DNA from 3 places in the Bacillus sp. VA15 genome. Region 1 is predicted to be linked to each of the others. Evidence: predicted binding sites of a transcription regulator. Region 1 holds the regulator's gene; each other region holds the start of a gene.
What was found. Region 1 encodes Rex, which represses fermentation and respiration genes when NADH is low (regulators of the CRP and FNR family bind a similar motif). Its sites were predicted from a motif close to TTGTGAAATATTTCACAA; they were not measured.
Positions count from the first base shown of each region.

Region 1 (5,977 bases):
AGTGTATCAATATCGAGATGGTTTGTCGGCTCATCGAGAATGAGCAAATCAGGCTGTGTTAACAGAAGCTTACCAAGGGCCAGCCTTGTTTTCTGCCCCCCGCTGAGGCTTTGCACCTGTGTTGAATCGTCAAAATGGCTGAAACCAAGTCCGTGAAGCACAGATCTGACATCCGCTTCATATTGATAGCCGCCTTTATCTTTAAATTCCTGCTGAAGCCGGTCATAGGTTTTCATGATGCTTTCCAATTCACCAGGATCAGCTGCCGCCATTTTTTCTTCGATAGCCCGCATTTCCTTTTCCATTGCTTTTAAGTGGTCAAAAACAGTCAGCAGTTCTTCTTTTATGGTAAGCTTAGAATCCAAGCCCGTATGCTGGGCAAGATATCCCATTGTAATATCTTTCGGTTTAATGAGTTCGCCCTTTTCATACGAAAGCTGGCCTGCGATAATTTTAAGCAGCGTGGATTTTCCCGCGCCATTTCTTCCTACAATGGCGACGCGATCACGATTTCTGACTTCCAGCTTTATATTGTTTAAAATAGTATCAGCACCAAATGATTTGGATAGCTGATTAACTTGTAAGATCATCATATTATTTCACCTCTGCTATAATAAGTTAAGTGTAGCTTATGAACCAGAAGTCAGCAAACAATACATTGGCTGAATAAGACATAGAGAAGAAAATAGTGTATGATCTGTTTAAGGAGAGTTTTAATATGAATGGATTTTCTCATTTTAATGAACAGGGCAGAGCCCAGATGGTGGACATCAGCGAAAAATCTTCGACTGTCCGTACTGCGGCGGCTGTTTCAAGCGTACACATGAAAAATGAAGTGTACGAGAAAATACAAAGTCATGATATCGGCAAAGGAGATGTACTGGCTGTTGCGCAGGTGGCAGGCATTATGGCCGCAAAGCAAACGTCGAATATCATTCCGATGTGCCATCCGCTTTCACTGAGCGGGGTAGATATATCGTTTGACTGGAAAATAAAAGAAGCAGAAGTTATACTTCATATAAAAGCACAGGTCAAAACGAAAGGGAGTACAGGTGTGGAAATGGAAGCGCTCACTTCTGCATCGGTGTGCGCTCTTACCGTTTACGATATGTGCAAGGCCCTTGATAAGGGAATGGTCATCGGCCCTACTTTCTTGCTGGAGAAGACAGGCGGGAAAAACGGTGACTTTAAAAGAGAACTATCCGAGTATAATGTGGAGGACCAAAAATGAATAAGGATCAATCAAAAATTCCGCAGGCGACGGCAAAACGGCTGCCGCTTTACTATCGCTTTTTAAAGAATCTGCATGCGTCAGGAAAACAGCGTGTATCATCCGCTGAACTCAGTGATGCCGTAAAGGTTGATTCTGCCACGATTCGCAGGGATTTTTCCTATTTTGGAGCTCTTGGCAAAAAAGGATATGGATATAATGTGGATTATTTGCTGTCATTTTTCCGAAAAACGCTTGATCAGGATGAGATGACAGATGTCATCTTGATTGGTGTGGGGAACTTGGGAACGGCATTTCTTCACTATAATTTCACAAAAAATAATAACACAAAAATTTCTATGGCTTTTGATATAAATGAGAGTAAAATAGGAACTGAGGTAGGCGGCGTGCCTGTCTATAACCTTGACGACCTTGAACAACACGTAAAAAATGAATCAGTTGCCATTCTTACAGTGCCAGCAGTTGCCGCTCAATCCATTACAGACAGATTGGTCGCGTTAGGAATCAAGGGAATCCTTAATTTTACGCCGGCCCGTTTGAATGTGCCGGAACACATTCGAATTCATCATATAGATTTAGCTGTAGAGCTTCAGTCACTGGTTTATTTCTTGAAGCATTATTCAGTTTTAGAGGAAATCGAATAGAGGGAAAGGAGGAGCCCAAATATGCCGATCGGTCCTGGAAGCCTTGCTGTTATCGCAATCGTTGCTCTGATCATCTTCGGTCCCAAAAAGCTGCCTGAACTGGGGAAAGCTGCTGGAGACACACTTCGTGAATTCAAAAATGCTACTAAAGGATTAACGAGTGATGACGAGGAAAAAAAGAAAGAAGATCAGTAAGTTAGGATGACACGAATGAAAGTGAATCAAATGTCGCTGCTGGAACATATTGCTGAGCTTCGAAAACGATTGCTGGTTGTGGCACTGGCATTTGTCGTTTTCTCTATCGCAGGATTTTTTTTAGCGAAGCCCATGATTGTTTATCTGCAAAAAACGGATGAAGCGAAGGAGCTTACGCTTAATGCGTTTAATCTGACAGACCCGCTTTTTGTGTTTATGCAATTCGCGTTTATCATCGGGATTGTCCTGACCTCACCGATTATTCTTTATCAGCTTTGGGCTTTTGTGAGTCCAGGCCTCTATGAGAAAGAGCGCAAAGTAACGCTCAGCTACATTCCGATCTCTATTTTGCTGTTTTTAGCGGGCTTATCTTTTTCATATTATATTTTATTTCCTTTTGTTGTTGATTTTATGAAGCGGATCTCTCAGGATTTGAATGTCAATCAGGTGATCGGAATTAATGAATATTTTCATTTTCTTTTGCAGCTGACGATTCCGTTTGGACTGCTGTTCCAAATGCCGGTCATCCTCATGTTTATGACCAGGCTTGGAATTGTGACACCGATGTTCTTAGCGAAAATCAGAAAGTATGCGTATTTTACGCTGCTTGTGATCGCTGCCCTAATTACACCGCCTGAGCTTTTGTCTCATATGATGGTCACTGTTCCACTGTTGATTTTATATGAAATCAGTATTCTTATATCGAAGGCAGCCTATCGGAAAGCGCAGAAAAGCAGTGCTGCCGATCAGGACGTGTCTTCCGGGCAATAATAAAAAATCCATTTCTCATGAGAGAAATGGATTTTCTTTATTTCTGGTTCTTTTTAATTTTAAATGAAAAGGCGAACATCTTAAAAGAAATGCTGATGTTGTAAGCGGCGAACACCATCAGCAGGATGGAGTAAAATGACCACATGCTGCCTGGCGAGCTTGCGGCAAGATAAGTAAAGATGCACCCTACGGCAAAGTAGATCATTCCCCAAACTACCGGGTTTCTCATAAAAATAATCCTCCAATAATCAATTGCATTTGTGTGCTCTGCTGTTCAAGGTAGTTCTGAACAGGCTCAAGCTGCATGATGACGACAAATGTATTCATCATGACATGGGCGAAAATCGGCACCCATATCCGTTTTGTTCTCGCATATAAAAATGCAAAGGTAAAACCCATTGCTGTATAAAGAAGAAGATGCTTCAAATCAGCGTGAACAATACCGAAAATAACCGAGCTGATCAGTCCGGCAAAGAAGAAATTCGTTTTTTCGTACAGTGTGCCGAAAATGATTTTTCTGAAGATGATTTCTTCTAATATAGGCCCGACGACAGAAGAAACCATAATCATGAGCGGGACTGCCTGAATGACATCCAGAATAGCTTGTGTATTTTCTGATTCTCTTCCGATGCCGAATACATAATATTCAATAGAGCCTGCTATTCCTTGAGAGAAAAGGGCAATGAAAAAACCGGCTATCGCCCAAAGGATAGAAAGTCCGACGGAGTCTTTCCGGCCGTTTCGCAGCGTTGTTTTCGGAACAGTTCTCAGAATGAGCAGAACGACAACGAGACAGGCGATAAAGCTGATAACGGACCATAATCCTTGTGCATGCAGCATATTCTCCTTGGTAGGCTGTCCTCCGGCATAACCGAATTTAAATAACAAGGGAATCCCGATTAATGCGGAAAACTGCATGATGATATATGTCAAAATAATAAACCAATACTGTTTTCTCAAATGGTATGTACTCCTTTGTTAAATGGGTTTCGTTCATCTACAGCTATTGTAACATAATCGGAACGGGGGTGAAAAAGCTAAGGGATAAGGGAGCTGAAAAGAATCATGTAAGCGTGAAAAAATTTTTATCTTATCACTTGAAATTGGAAGGGAGATTCTTTATTATAAGAATTGTGTTAGCACTCTTTAGTGTCGAGTGCTAAAATTACATATTCATACTATTGAGGAGGTTATTACATTGTTAAAGCCATTAGGTGATCGCGTTGTCATTGAACTCGTAGAATCTGAAGAAAAAACTGCCAGCGGAATTGTGTTGCCGGATTCTGCAAAAGAAAAACCGCAAGAAGGCAAAATCGTGGCAGCTGGTTCAGGTCGCGTGTTAGAAAGCGGAGAGCGCGTTGCTTTAGAAGTAAAAGAGGGCGACCGCATTATCTTCTCAAAATACGCAGGTACTGAAGTGAAATACGAAGGTACTGAATACTTAATCTTACGTGAAAGCGACATTTTAGCTGTTATCGGCTAATTCTTAAATAAACAATACTTAAAACATTTGAGGAGGTCTTGTAAACATGGCAAAAGAAATTAAGTTTAGTGAAGAAGCTCGCCGCGCAATGCTTCGTGGTGTCGATGCACTTGCTGATGCTGTTAAAGTAACTTTAGGACCAAAAGGACGCAACGTGGTTCTAGAGAAAAAATTCGGTTCTCCGTTAATCACAAATGACGGTGTAACAATCGCAAAAGAAATCGAACTCGAAGATGCGTTTGAAAACATGGGTGCTAAGCTTGTTGCTGAAGTAGCCAGCAAAACAAATGACGTTGCCGGTGACGGTACAACAACTGCGACAGTTCTTGCGCAAGCAATGATCCGTGAAGGCCTTAAAAACGTAACAGCAGGCGCTAACCCTGTAGGCGTGCGTAAAGGTATGGAAAAAGCTGTAGCGGTTGCGATCGAAAACTTAAAAGAAATTTCTAAGCCAATTGAAGGCAAAGAGTCTATCGCTCAAGTTGCTGCGATCTCTGCTGCTGATGAGGAAGTCGGAAGCCTTATCGCTGAAGCAATGGAGCGCGTAGGAAACGACGGCGTTATCACAATCGAAGAGTCTAAAGGCTTCACAACTGAACTTGAAGTTGTGGAAGGTATGCAATTCGACCGCGGATATGCGTCACCTTACATGGTAACTGACTCTGATAAGATGGAAGCGGTTCTTGACAATCCTTACATCTTAATCACAGACAAAAAAATCACAAACATTCAAGAAATCCTTCCTGTGCTTGAGCAGGTTGTTCAGCAAGGCAAACCATTGCTTCTGATCGCTGAGGATGTTGAAGGCGAAGCACTTGCAACACTTGTTGTGAACAAACTTCGCGGCACATTCAACGCAGTGGCTGTTAAAGCTCCTGGCTTCGGTGACCGCCGTAAAGCAATGCTTGAAGACATCGCTGTCCTTACTGGCGGAGAAGTCATCACAGAAGATCTTGGCCTTGACCTGAAATCTACTCAAATCACACAATTGGGACGCGCTTCTAAAGTTGTCGTTACAAAAGAAAACACAACAATCGTTGAAGGCGCTGGCGAAACAGACAAAATTTCTGCCCGCGTGACTCAAATCCGCGCTCAAGTGGAAGAAACAACTTCTGAATTCGACAGAGAAAAATTACAAGAGCGTCTTGCGAAACTTGCTGGCGGCGTAGCTGTCATCAAAGTCGGCGCTGCAACTGAAACTGAGCTGAAAGAGCGTAAACTTCGCATCGAAGACGCCCTGAACTCAACTCGCGCAGCTGTTGAAGAAGGCATCGTATCCGGTGGTGGTACAGCGCTTGTAAACGTATATAACAAAGTGGCTGCAGTTGAAGCTGAAGGCGATGCTCAAACAGGTATCAACATCGTGCTTCGCGCACTTGAAGAGCCAATCCGTCAAATCGCGCACAACGCTGGTCTTGAAGGATCTGTCATCGTTGAACGCCTCAAAAACGAAGAAATCGGCGTAGGCTTCAACGCTGCAACTGGCGAATGGGTAAACATGATCGAAAAAGGTATCGTTGACCCAACAAAAGTTACACGCTCAGCTCTTCAAAACGCTGCGTCTGTAGCTGCAATGTTCTTAACAACAGAAGCCGTTGTCGCTGACAAGCCAGAAGAAAACGCTGGCGGCGCAGGAATGCCTGATATGGGCGG
Region 1 covers NZ_JBVQPQ010000005.1:283,468-289,444, reverse strand. Annotated here, with positions in the region: gene AC0DBE_RS15145 (ABC-F family ATP-binding cassette domain-containing protein) at 1-593, opposite strand, end outside; gene moaC (cyclic pyranopterin monophosphate synthase MoaC) at 719-1,231, shown strand; gene AC0DBE_RS15135 (redox-sensing transcriptional repressor Rex) at 1,228-1,875, shown strand; gene tatAY (sec-independent protein translocase protein TatAY) at 1,897-2,070, shown strand; gene tatC (twin-arginine translocase subunit TatC) at 2,077-2,841, shown strand; gene AC0DBE_RS15120 (YdiK family protein) at 2,879-3,070, opposite strand; gene AC0DBE_RS15115 (CPBP family intramembrane glutamic endopeptidase) at 3,067-3,801, opposite strand; gene groES (co-chaperone GroES) at 4,040-4,324, shown strand; gene groL (chaperonin GroEL) at 4,371-5,977, shown strand, end outside.

Region 2 (5,977 bases), on a different contig from region 1:
TTTGGCGCGCGGCTGATGTTTATGATCAGCTTCATCCTGCTTTTGTTTCCTGTCTTTTGGATCAGTATCGCGGATTCTCTGTTTGATTTAATCGCGGGCGGTTTTTTCTTAGGGACCGGGGGAGCGGTATTCTCCATTGGGGTGACATCCCTTCCGAAATATTATCCGAAAGAAAAGCACGGTGTCGTCAATGGGATTTACGGGGCCGGAAACATCGGAACCGCCATTACCACATTTGCGGCGCCGGTTATCGCTCAAGCTGTGGGATGGAAAGCAACCGTGCAGATGTATATGGTTCTGCTTGCTGTCTTTGCATTGCTGCATGTATTGTTCGGCGACAGGCATGAGAAGAAAGTGAATGTTTCCGTAAAAACTCAAATCAAAGCCGTTTACCGAAATCATATCCTGTGGTTTTTGAGCCTGTTTTATTTTATTACGTTTGGCGCCTTTGTCGCCTTCACCATCTATCTGCCGAACTTTCTGGTGGAGTACTTTGGGCTGAATCCTGCGGACGCCGGTTTGCGGACGGCTGGCTTTATTGCCGTATCAACGCTGCTCAGGCCTGTGGGAGGACTCTTGGCTGATAAAATGAGCCCGCTCCGCATCTTGATGTTCGTTTTTGCGGGACTTACATTATCAGGCATTATCTTATCGTTCTCGCCGACGATCGGCCTTTATACGTTTGGGTCATTAACGGTGGCCGTCTGCTCAGGCATAGGAAACGGGACCGTTTTTAAACTGGTGCCTTTCTATTTTTCGAAGCAAGCGGGGATTGCCAATGGGATTGTGTCTGCTATGGGCGGATTAGGCGGTTTTTTCCCTCCGCTGATATTGGCGAGTGTATTTCAGGCGACAGGCCAATATGCGATCGGTTTTATGGCGCTTTCGGAAGTGGCGTTAGCCAGCTTTGTCCTTGTCATATGGATGTATTGGCAGGAAAGAATGAAAACGCACACGGAGAGAAACAGTCAGAGCGTCAACTAACACTGGGCATTCACAAGATTGTTAGTTTTTTCTGGATGGGTGCAAATCAATTCACGTTACAATAAATATACAACGTGACTTTCTTCGAGGTGAGCTCATGAATTTTCTCTCTGTTCGACCATCTGATAGTGATCTTATTTCCAGCGATCTGCATGAATTGCTGGAATCGATTAGTACGAAAAGAAAAATGGAAAAACACACGTATTTGTTTCGGGAAGGAATGGATGCAGAAGAGCTTTATCTGATTCAATCAGGACTCATTGAAATCGGCAAGCTGACATCTGACGGCAAAGACCTGACACTTAGAATCTGCCAAAAGCATGATATCGTCGGGGAATTAACACTTTTCACTGAAGAGCCGAGATATATGCTCAGTGCAAAAGTGCTAGAGGATGGCGAGGTGCTCGTCATTAATAAAAACAAGCTGGAAAAGGAATTAATCCAAAACGGTGCTTTGACATTTGAATTTATGAAATGGATGAGCACTCACCTCCGGAAAATCCAGTCCAAAATAAGGGATCTGCTTCTTCACGGCAAAAAGGGGGCGCTCTACTCCACCCTTATCCGCTTATCAAACAGCTACGGTGTGGAACGAAGCGATGGCATTCTGATTAACATTGTGCTGACAAATCAAGATTTGGCAAAGTTTTGCGCAGCGGCAAGGGAAAGCGTCAACCGTATGCTGGGGGACCTCCGCAAACAAGGGGTGATTTCGATAGAAGAATCCGGAAAAATTATTTTGCACAAGCGGGACTATTTGCGATGCGAGATCGAGTGTGAAAACTGTCCGCTGGAGATTTGCAATATTGACTGAAAAAACCAAGGACCGCCGGCGGTCCTTGGTTTTTTATCTAGTGATAAACATACAAATGACGGCAAAAAAGAAGCAGGCATTCACGATTTCTAGAATGCCGATCGTTTTCGCGGGCCAGTCCCTTCCGTGAAAAAACCATGCCCGCAAACTGCTTGGGATAAAAGCAAGAAATGCCCATCCTGCTCCGAGAAGAGCGGATAGAAAGGGGGACAGCAGATGGTATCCCCATGACCAGTATGCAAATACGCTGTTTTTTCTCTCCCGGATCACCGACTTCACATAAAAGGAACTTCCGATAAAAAATAAAGCAGATTGAGAAAAAATAAACCAAGCCCAGCCGTCAAGGGTTCCCGTCCCCAGCCAGCAGCTCGCAAGCCCGCCTGAACAAAAGAACAAGACACCCGCAATATCGTTCACTAGCGCCCGTTCATTTTTTCGGCGGGCATAATACATATGAATGAGGAACAGCGGCAATAAAGAAACGCCAACCCAGATGAGCGGCGGCTTATGAAAGACAGGAATAATCAAAAAACAGCAGGCCGGAACACCGTAATAATATATCCACTTTTGATAGGATTTGATCTGCTTCTTTTTCAAAGCAAGCGTGATGGGATAAACCGCCAAGTAAAGGAAAAGCCAGCCTAAGAAGAGCGGAATATGCCAGAAAACGGGGCCTCCCTTGATCATCCCGAGTAAAAATGGAATCAGCAGCATTGCCCATGCGCCGTGCTGGTTCGGAATCAGCGCCTTCATCGAAATCCTCCTTTTTTATTTCATTATAGATGCAGTCATCCTCCCGATAAGTGACATTCATCATACAGGCTGTGAAATACATCACTGCTGTACAGGCTCAATCGAGCTACACTAAAGCTATCCTTAGCACAGGAGGATTTCCTATGAATCAGTGTGACTATTTATTATTTCTGAAACAACTTCCTATGTTTAATGAAGTGCCTCTATCCATTGTCGAAACCTTGCTGAAAAACGGGACGTTTATCCGCGGAACATCTGAGCAGTCTCCACCCTTTCTTCATTCTCAATCCGTTTATATTGTATTAAAAGGCAGTGTCCGTTTTATGGACAGCAGGCTCCCTGAAGGATCGAAAACCGTTGCGCTGTGGGAAAAAGGCGATGTGTTTCCGATTGATGAAAAAGGCGGGCTGTATTTATCGCCTTTTATCTCAGTCAATGCCACTTCAGACATTCTGATTCTCAATATCCCTTACTGCACATTTAAAAAAATGATGTCTTACAATCCGCAGCTGCAAATGAATTTTTTGGGCATGCTTCAGCAAAATGTCTTTTGTTCCTATCAATTATTTTTGCGTTATCTGCACACATCACAGGATGAAAATGCCGAGCCCGGTTCTTAAATAGAGCCGGTTTTTTTGATCTTTGAATGAAAGGCGGCTAATGACTCAGGCGTCCTGCCTGAACGCCGCCTTCATCACATGCTGTGAAAGCCCTTCCTTCTCCTTTATGTGAACATTTTGTGAAAAAAGCAAAGTGTGTGACTTAGTTCACAAGGAAACACGCTGTCTCTGTTTATAGTGAACTTAGCATCACCTGACTCGGAAGGAGTGAACTCTCATGAAGAAAAAGAAAATGAGTCCGTTGTTTAGGAGATTGAACTATTTCTCTCCTATAGAACACCATTCAAATAAACATAGCCAAACCACCCGCGAAGATCGCGATTGGGAGAATGTATACAGAAACAGATGGCAGTACGACAAAGTCGTTCGCTCCACCCACGGCGTCAACTGCACGGGGTCCTGCAGCTGGAATATTTATGTGAAAAACGGAATTGTCACGTGGGAAGGACAAAACTTGAATTATCCATCAACAGGCCCGGATATGCCTGATTTCGAACCGAGGGGCTGTCCGCGGGGGGCAAGTTTTTCATGGTACATCTACAGCCCGCTCCGTGTGAAATATCCATACGTGCGCGGTGTGCTGATCAATTTATGGCGGGAAGCACTGCAGGCCCATCAAAATCCATTGGATGCTTGGAAATCGATCGTTGAAAATCCTGAAAAAGCAAAGTCCTATAAACAGGCGAGAGGGAAAGGCGGTTTTGTGCGCGCTGAATGGCCGGAGGTGCTGAAGCTGATTTCAGCCTCTCTGCTCTATACAGTCATGAAATACGGGCCTGACCGGAACGTCGGCTTTTCCCCGATTCCGGCCATGTCCATGATCAGCCACGCGTCAGGCTCCCGGTTTATGTCTTTAATCGGCGGCCCTATGCTCAGTTTTTATGACTGGTATGCGGATCTTCCTCCGGCGTCCCCGCAAATTTGGGGGGACCAGACGGACGTTCCGGAAAGCAGTGATTGGTACAATTCAGGCTATATCATCACATGGGGCTCCAACGTTCCGTTAACGAGAACGCCTGACGCGCATTTTTTGGCGGAAGCCCGCTATAAAGGCGCTAAAGTCATTTCGATCAGTCCGGATTTTGCGGAATCCTCAAAGTTCGCGGATGACTGGCTGAGTATCCGCCAAGGGACTGACGGGGCGCTTGCGATGGCGATGGGCCACGTCATTTTACAGGAATTTTACGTGAACCAAGAGACGGAACGTTTCATTGAGTACGCAAAGCAATACACGGATTTTCCGTTCTTCGTCACCCTGTCAAAAGAAAATGGCGTATACACAGCGGGGCGTTTTCTGCATGCGAAAGACATCGGGCGGCAGACAAAGCATGATCAGTGGAAGCCTGCGGTCTGGAATGAACAGACAAGCGCATTTGCCATACCGCAAGGGACAATGGGCTCCCGCTGGGACGGACAGCAGAAATGGAACCTGCACATGATCGATGAAGAAACCGGAGACCCGATTGAACCCCGTCTCTCTGTGCTGGGAATAGAGGATGAAATCGGCACGGTGCGCATTCCGTATTTTTCAAATGACGGAAACAAAGTGCTTGAGCGGGATCTTCCTATAAAAAAACTGAACCTGAACGGCGAAGAGGTTTGTGTCACGACCGTGTTTGACTTGATACTGGCCAACTACGGCGTGAACCGGGGCTTCGGCGAACAATCAGCTGTCTCTTATGATGATCCTGAGCCGTTCACGCCTGCCTGGCAGGAACAGATGACAGGAATCAAAAAAGAAGCCGTCATTAAGATAGCCAGAGAGTTTGCCCAAAATGCGATCGATACAGACGGCCGATCCATGATTATCGTAGGGGCGGGGATTAACCACTGGTTCAACTCCGACACGATCTACCGGGCAGTGTTAAATCTCGTATTACTGGTAGGCGCCCAAGGCGTAAACGGCGGAGGCTGGGCCCATTATGTGGGGCAGGAAAAGCTCCGTCCTGCTGAAGGGTGGCAGACGATTGCAAATGCAAAGGACTGGGAGGGCGTGCCCAAGCTGCAAAACGGCACCTCATTTTTCTACTTTGCGACAGACCAGTGGCGTTACGAGGACCAGCCGATCAGTGACTTGGCTTCACCGATCGCTGCGTCATCCCGCTACAAGCATCACGCCGATTACAATGTGCTGGCAGCGCGATTAGGGTGGCTGCCGTCTTATCCGACGTTCAATCAAAATGGCATTGATCTGTACAAAGAAGCTGAAAAAGCGGGTGCAACAACACCTGAAGACGTTGGTGCGTACGTGGCCTCACAACTTCAAGAGAAAAAGCTGAAATTTGCAATTGAAGATCCTGACAATGAAGTGAATTTCCCAAGAAATCTCTTTGTATGGCGGGCAAATCTGATTTCCAGCTCAGGAAAAGGGCATGAATATTTTCTCAAGCACCTGCTGGGGACGACGAATGGCTTGATGAATGACGACAGCGACAGCATCCGTCCTGAAGAAATCAAATGGAGGGAGCAGGCACCGGAAGGAAAGCTCGACTTGTTAATCAATCTCGATTTTCGAATGGCCGGTACGGCGCTGTATTCCGATATCGTGCTGCCGGCGGCGACATGGTATGAAAAACACGATCTCAGCAGCACAGATATGCACCCGTTCATTCATCCTTTTGCTCCGGCGATCTCGGCTCCGTGGGAATCAAAGTCAGACTGGGATATTTTCAAAGCACTGTCAAAAGCCGTTTCTGATCTGGCAGAAGAAGTCGATATGGAGCCGGTGAAAGAAGTTGTAGCGACACCGCTCCTCCATGACACCATGCAGGAATTGGCCCAGCCGTTCGGCAAAATCAATGACTGG
Region 2 covers NZ_JBVQPQ010000008.1:13,283-19,259, forward strand. Annotated here, with positions in the region: gene narK (nitrate transporter NarK) at 1-984, shown strand, start outside; gene fnr (fumarate/nitrate reduction transcriptional regulator Fnr) at 1,082-1,798, shown strand; gene AC0DBE_RS18110 (YwiC-like family protein) at 1,832-2,551, opposite strand; gene arfM (Crp/Fnr family transcriptional regulator ArfM) at 2,695-3,171, shown strand; gene AC0DBE_RS18120 (nitrate reductase subunit alpha) at 3,389-5,977, shown strand, end outside.
Region 2: a site for Rex is predicted at 3,307-3,324, ahead of AC0DBE_RS18120 (nitrate reductase subunit alpha). Genes of this name have one in related genera too.

Region 3 (5,977 bases), on a different contig from region 1:
GGCGCCGGCTTTTTTAGCATGATCCGCTTTATCCACAAATGCAATGCTGCCTCGTTTGACAACGGCGACTTTTCCTGTCAGATCTTTTCCTTCAAAGTCCTTTGCTTCGCCGATTCCCGCTTCAACAAGCTCAATTTCTTTGTTATTGAGCGCCTTGACATCGTCCTCTTTGTTATAGCCCATCACTTTTGCTGAAGAGTAGGAGCCGAAAGTGACGGCATATTCGTTGAGCGGCAGCTGGGTCGCACCGACAGAAATCGCTTCTCTTGATGTGCCAGGTGATCCGACTGTCCAGCCGTTCGGTCCGCTGTTGCCGTTTGACGTAACAGCGACAACGCCTTCTGACATGGCCCAGTCAAGCGCTGTGCTTGTCGCCCAGTCCGGGTTGTTTAATGAGTTTCCGAGAGACAGGTTCATCACATCTGCTCCGTCCTGTACAGCACGTTCCACGCCGGCAATGACGTTTTCTGTTGTGCCGCTTCCGCCAGGACCTAACACGCGGTAAGCGAGAAGTGTGGCATCAGGCGCAACCCCTTTAATCGTTCCGTTTGCGGCCACAGTTCCGGCTACGTGTGTTCCGTGGTCAGTTGCTCCGCCTCTCGGATCACCTGTTGGTGTTTCTTTTGGATCGTAATCATTGTCTACAAAATCGTATCCTTTATATTGTCCGAAGTTTTTCTTCAGATCAGGGTGATTGTATTCAACCCCGGTATCAATAATGGCCACCTTGACGCCTTTTCCTGTGTAGCCTAAATCCCATGCATCGTTTGCTCCGATATACGGCGCGCTGTCATCCATTTGCGGAGATACGGCGTCCTCGGAGATCGTGACGTCTTTATCCTTTATATTGTCTGTTTTGTATGTGACGTTCGGGTATACTGCCTTAACGTCTTTTACCGCGAGAAGTTTTGGAATCTCATTAGCTGGGAGCTTCATAGAAAAGCCTGAGAATACCTGCTCATATTCCCGGTTAACTTTCCCGTTTTTCACCGCTTTGAGGGCTTTGTTTTTTGCTGTGGTGCGAGCGGTTTTTAGCTTGCTTTTCGTTTGGCTTTCTCCCGCTTCCTTCGCCTCTGCCAAGGATTTTTCTTTTAATTCCACGATAACGGTTGTTTTTTTGCTTGTTGTCGTGTCGATATCACCGAATACCTCGGCTTTTTCCAGGTCAGCCGACGTTTTTGAAGAAGCCGGAGCTGCCTGTACTCCTGTCATACCTGTGGATAACGCAAAAAATACAACAAAACTTAGAAGCAGAAAGCGAATGATCCCCTTTTTCAATGTGTTTCCCCCTTTGTGTTTAGAAAAAATGTTATAGATCTAGTATATATTTCTTGAAAATTCAAAAAAATCCTTGTGTCATTTGGACCATTTATTGGATTTTGTTTGTGTATAAGGAAGGAGTTATACACAGAACCCTGTGTATAAGTGAATAAACCTGTGTATATATATAGTTGGGAATATATGTTCTTATACAAAATATAGATAGGGTTTGTGGACATGTGGATATCTATTGTGATTAAGTTGTTCTTATCTTTGGGATAACTTGTGTATAAAGTTTTTAAAGCAGTTCTCCAATTTTCATTTCATTTCTTTCAGCTTTCAACAAAACTTCTAAAAACTAGTTGGTTTTTTCACTCATATTGTGACAAAGAATTCTCTTTCCGCAGTCTATTATAGAGTCATGAGTTTTGCTAGAGCCGCTAGTTTGCGAGAAAAGAAATCGGCCGTCTTTTCCCGTGGGCTGCGGCTGAGAAAACGGGCTGCTAAAAGGCTGCCTGCCAAAAAGAAGCGGAGGGATGTTTTTCTATGAAACGTTTGCTTGTATCTTTACGGGTGTGGATGGTCTTTTTGATGAACTGGGTGACGCCGGACAGAAAAACTGCGGCTGCCGCAGTCTATTCGGCTCAGCGTACATACCAAAGAAAAGCGGCGGTGCAGGCCGCGGGACTTGTTTCGTTTTATGAGTGGCGGATGGCTGTGAATGAGGAAGAAAAGCAGAAAGCGAAAGCCGCCGCGCTTTATAAAAGAAGATGTTTGCAAGCCTTCAAGGAATCGCCAAAGCAGGAGAGAGCTGGCCCGCATCTTTACATGGCGGTCAAAAGGAGGTAAAATCCCAGTCAAAAGCTAATTGGCGGGAGAGATAGCCTCTTGAAAATCTATAAAGTACTAAACAACAATGCGGCTTTGATAAAAGAGGATGATCAGGAAAAAATCGTGATGGGGCCAGGGATCGCTTTTCAAAAAAAGAAAAATGACCTCATCCCTATGAATAAAGTGGAAAAGATCTTTGTCGTGCACGACGAGAATGAAAAGTTTAAACAAATTCTGCAAACGCTGCCGGAGGAGCATATTGAAATAGCTGAGGATATCATCAGCCATGCGGAAGGAGAGCTCGTGGCGCCGCTGAGCGACCACATTCATATCGCGCTTTCTGACCATTTGTCCTTTGCGATCGAAAGGATTCAAAATGGGCTGCTTGTGCAGAATAAATTGCTGCATGAGATAAAAGCGCTCTATAAAAAAGAATACGAGATCGGCCTGTGGGCGATCGGACATGTAAAAGAGACATTGGGCGTGTCTCTTCCTGAAGATGAAGCGGGTTATATTGCCCTTCACATCCATACGGCGAAAATGGATGCGGAGAGCATGTATTCAGCGCTGAAGCATACGACCATGATCAAAGAAATGATAGAGAAAATAGAACAATACTTTAATCGAAAGGTGGATGAAAACAGCATTTCCTATCAACGCCTTGTCACGCATTTGCGATACGCGGTCAGCCGGTTGGAATCAAATGAAGCGCTCCATCGTATGGACGAGGAGATGCTTTATTTCATCCAAAAAAAGTATTCATTTGCCTATCAATGTGCGCTGGAGCTGGCGGAGTTTTTGAAAAGTGAATATCAATTACATTTGCCGGACTCCGAGGCCGGTTATATCACGCTGCATGTCCAGCGTCTTCAAGATCTCTCGGAATAACCGCTTTGACTTGCAGGGAGTGATCTCTGGAAGTTTTTTTATTTATCGGGATTGAGCGTGTAGTACATCCAGCCCATCATTACCATTCCCGCGGTCAGATTGCCGAGCGTAACGGGAATTAAGTTTCTGACTGCTCCCATTACTGTCACTGTATCAGGGTGCTCGATCAAAAGTGAGATGGCGAATGTGCACATATTGGCAATGCTGTGTTCAAAGCCGGAAATAAAGAAGCAGAAAACGAAAAGCATCATGGCAAACAGCTTTGCTCCTTCCCCTTTGAGAGACATCGGAATGAAAAAGGCGAGGCACACAAGCCAATTGCACAGCATTCCTCTGAAAAACAGTTCGGAAGCGGGCGGCTCCATTTTGTGCTCTGCCAGATGAATCAAAAAGGAATGAACAGAAGCCTCCTCAAAAAGTCCTGTCGCGCTGATCAGAATGGCAAATAGAATGGCGCCGATCAAATTGCCGGCATAGCTTGACATCCATAGGTACAGAGTGTCGCGCCAGCGGATTTTTTTTCGGAGCGCGGTATATGTGAAATAAAAGGTGTTGCCGGTAAATAAATCTCCGCCCCCGTAAGCAATCAGCAGAATAGCGGCCCCGAATGTGACGGCGGCTGCCGGAAAAGCAAACGGAGAATCCGCCATAAAGAAATAGCTGCCTGTTTTGCTTGCGGCTGTAATGCCGAATCCGATAAACATGCTGGCCAAAATGGATCTGAGCACATAACGGATTTTGCTAGAAACAAATATGTTTTGTTTGTTCAAAGCGTACTGTTCAACCTTTTGCAATGCTTGAGTTTCCATTGTCTTTTTCCTGCTTTCTCTGATGGTTGAGCATAGTATAACACGATATTGTGAAATGTTTCACAAATATTTTTTACGAATTTTTGTCTAAATGTTTTATCAAACTTTTTAACTAAAAAAATAGTTGACGAAAACGCTGTCATGATTTATGATGAAAGCGTATTCTCAATCTAAATAAGCGGGATTGTGACTGGTAAAGCAGGCAAGACCTAAAATTTGCGTAAATGAAAAAGGATCGCTGTGTCCTTTATTCGTTGGCGAATTTTAGGTCTTTTTTGTTTAAATAAAAGGGGGAGAAACAGATGGATTACAAAGAGACTGCCAAACGCCTCATTGAACTTCTCGGGGGGAAAGATAACATTATCAGCGCGGCTCATTGTGCAACAAGACTGCGTTTAGTGATGAAAGATGAATCAAAGATAGATCAAGCACAAGTAGAAGAGCTTGATGGCGTAAAAGGCGCTTTCAGCAGCTCTGGCCAGTACCAGATCATTTTCGGAACAGGCCTTGTCAATAAGGTGTACGATGCTTTTTCTAAGGAAGCCGATACTGAGCGTGAAGAACACGTAAATCATCAGGATGCAGCAAAAGAAAAACTGAATCCCGCTGCGAGATTTGCGAAAACGCTTTCTAATATTTTCGTTCCAATCATCCCGGCTATTGTGGCCAGCGGCCTATTAATGGGATTACTGGGTATGATCAATGCGTTTCATTGGATGAGCAAGGATTCTGCACTGCTGCAGCTGCTCGATATGTTCTCAAGTGCGGCATTTATTTTCTTGCCGATTTTAATCGGGGTCAGTGCTTCAAAAGAGTTTGGCAGCAACCCTTACTTGGGAGCGGTCATCGGGGGTATCATGATTCATCCGACGCTTTTGAATCCATGGGGTTTGGCGGAAGCAACACCTGATTATATGCATCTTTTCGGATTTGATATCGCGCTTCTCGGCTACCAGGGAACTGTTATCCCTGTCCTGTTGGCGGTTTATGTGATGAGCAAGGTAGAGAAATGGACAAGAAAAGTGGTTCCGCATGCGGTAGATTTGCTTGTTACACCTTTTGTTACAGTGATTGTCACCGGGTTTGTCGCTTTTATCGCGATTGGTCCTTTGGGCAGAGCACTTGGCTCCGGCATTACGGTTGCTTTAACTTATGTATATGACCATGCCGGTTTTGTTGCGGGTCTGATTTTCGGGGGCACGTATTCACTCATCGTTTTGACAGGTGTTCATCACAGCTTCCATGCGATTGAGGCAGGGCTTATTGCAGATATAGGCAAAAACTACTTGCTGCCGATCTGGTCAATGGCGAATGTCGCACAGGGCGGGGCGGGCCTTGCCGTTTTCTTTATGGCGAAAAAGGCAAAGACAAAAGAAATCGCGCTTCCGGCTGCATTTTCCGCTTTTCTCGGCATTACTGAGCCAGTTATATTCGGAGTCAATCTTCGCTACCGAAAACCATTTATCGCCGCGATGATCGGAGGCGCATTGGGCGGTGCATATGTCGTCTTTACACATGTTGCTGCAAACGCTTACGGGTTAACGGGTATTCCGATGATCGCTATTGCGGCGCCGTTTGGCTTTGGCAACTTGATCAACTATCTGATTGGAATGGCGATTGCGGCAGTGTCAGCGTTCATTGCAGCGTTTATCATGAAAATTAATGAGGATGAGGGGAGAAAAAAATGACAGCACATGATCAGGAGCTTCGTCGCCGGGCTTATGAAGAAGTGGAGAAAAATGAACCTATTGCTAATAGCGATCCGCACCGCCAGCATTTTCACATTATGCCGCCGGTTGGTCTGCTGAATGACCCGAATGGCGTGATATATTGGAAGGGCAGCTATCATGTGTTTTTCCAGTGGCAGCCGTTTCAGACGGGGCACGGCGCGAAATTCTGGGGACATTATACGAGTCAGGATGTTGTGAATTGGAAGCGGGAAGAGATTGCGCTCGCTCCGAGTGATTGGTTCGATAAAAACGGCTGCTACTCGGGCAGCGCTGTCACGAAAGACGATCAGCTCTATCTGTTTTACACAGGCAATGTCAGGGATCAGGATGGGAATCGGGAAACGTATCAGTGCCTTGCTGTATCTGACGACGGATTGTCCTTTGAGAAAAAAGGTGTCGTCGCCCGCCTCCCAGAGGGATACACGGCGCATTTTCGCGATCCGAAGGTATGGGAGCATG
Region 3 covers NZ_JBVQPQ010000004.1:53,555-59,531, reverse strand. Annotated here, with positions in the region: gene vpr (serine protease Vpr) at 1-1,278, opposite strand, end outside; gene AC0DBE_RS12080 (hypothetical protein) at 1,807-2,109, shown strand; gene sacT (sac operon transcriptional antiterminator SacT) at 2,149-2,979, shown strand; gene AC0DBE_RS12070 (formate/nitrite transporter family protein) at 3,018-3,788, opposite strand; gene scrA (PTS system sucrose transporter subunit IIBC) at 4,091-5,476, shown strand; gene sacA (sucrose-6-phosphate hydrolase) at 5,473-5,977, shown strand, end outside.
Region 3: a site for Rex is predicted at 3,837-3,854, ahead of AC0DBE_RS12070 (formate/nitrite transporter family protein). Genes of this name have one in related genera too.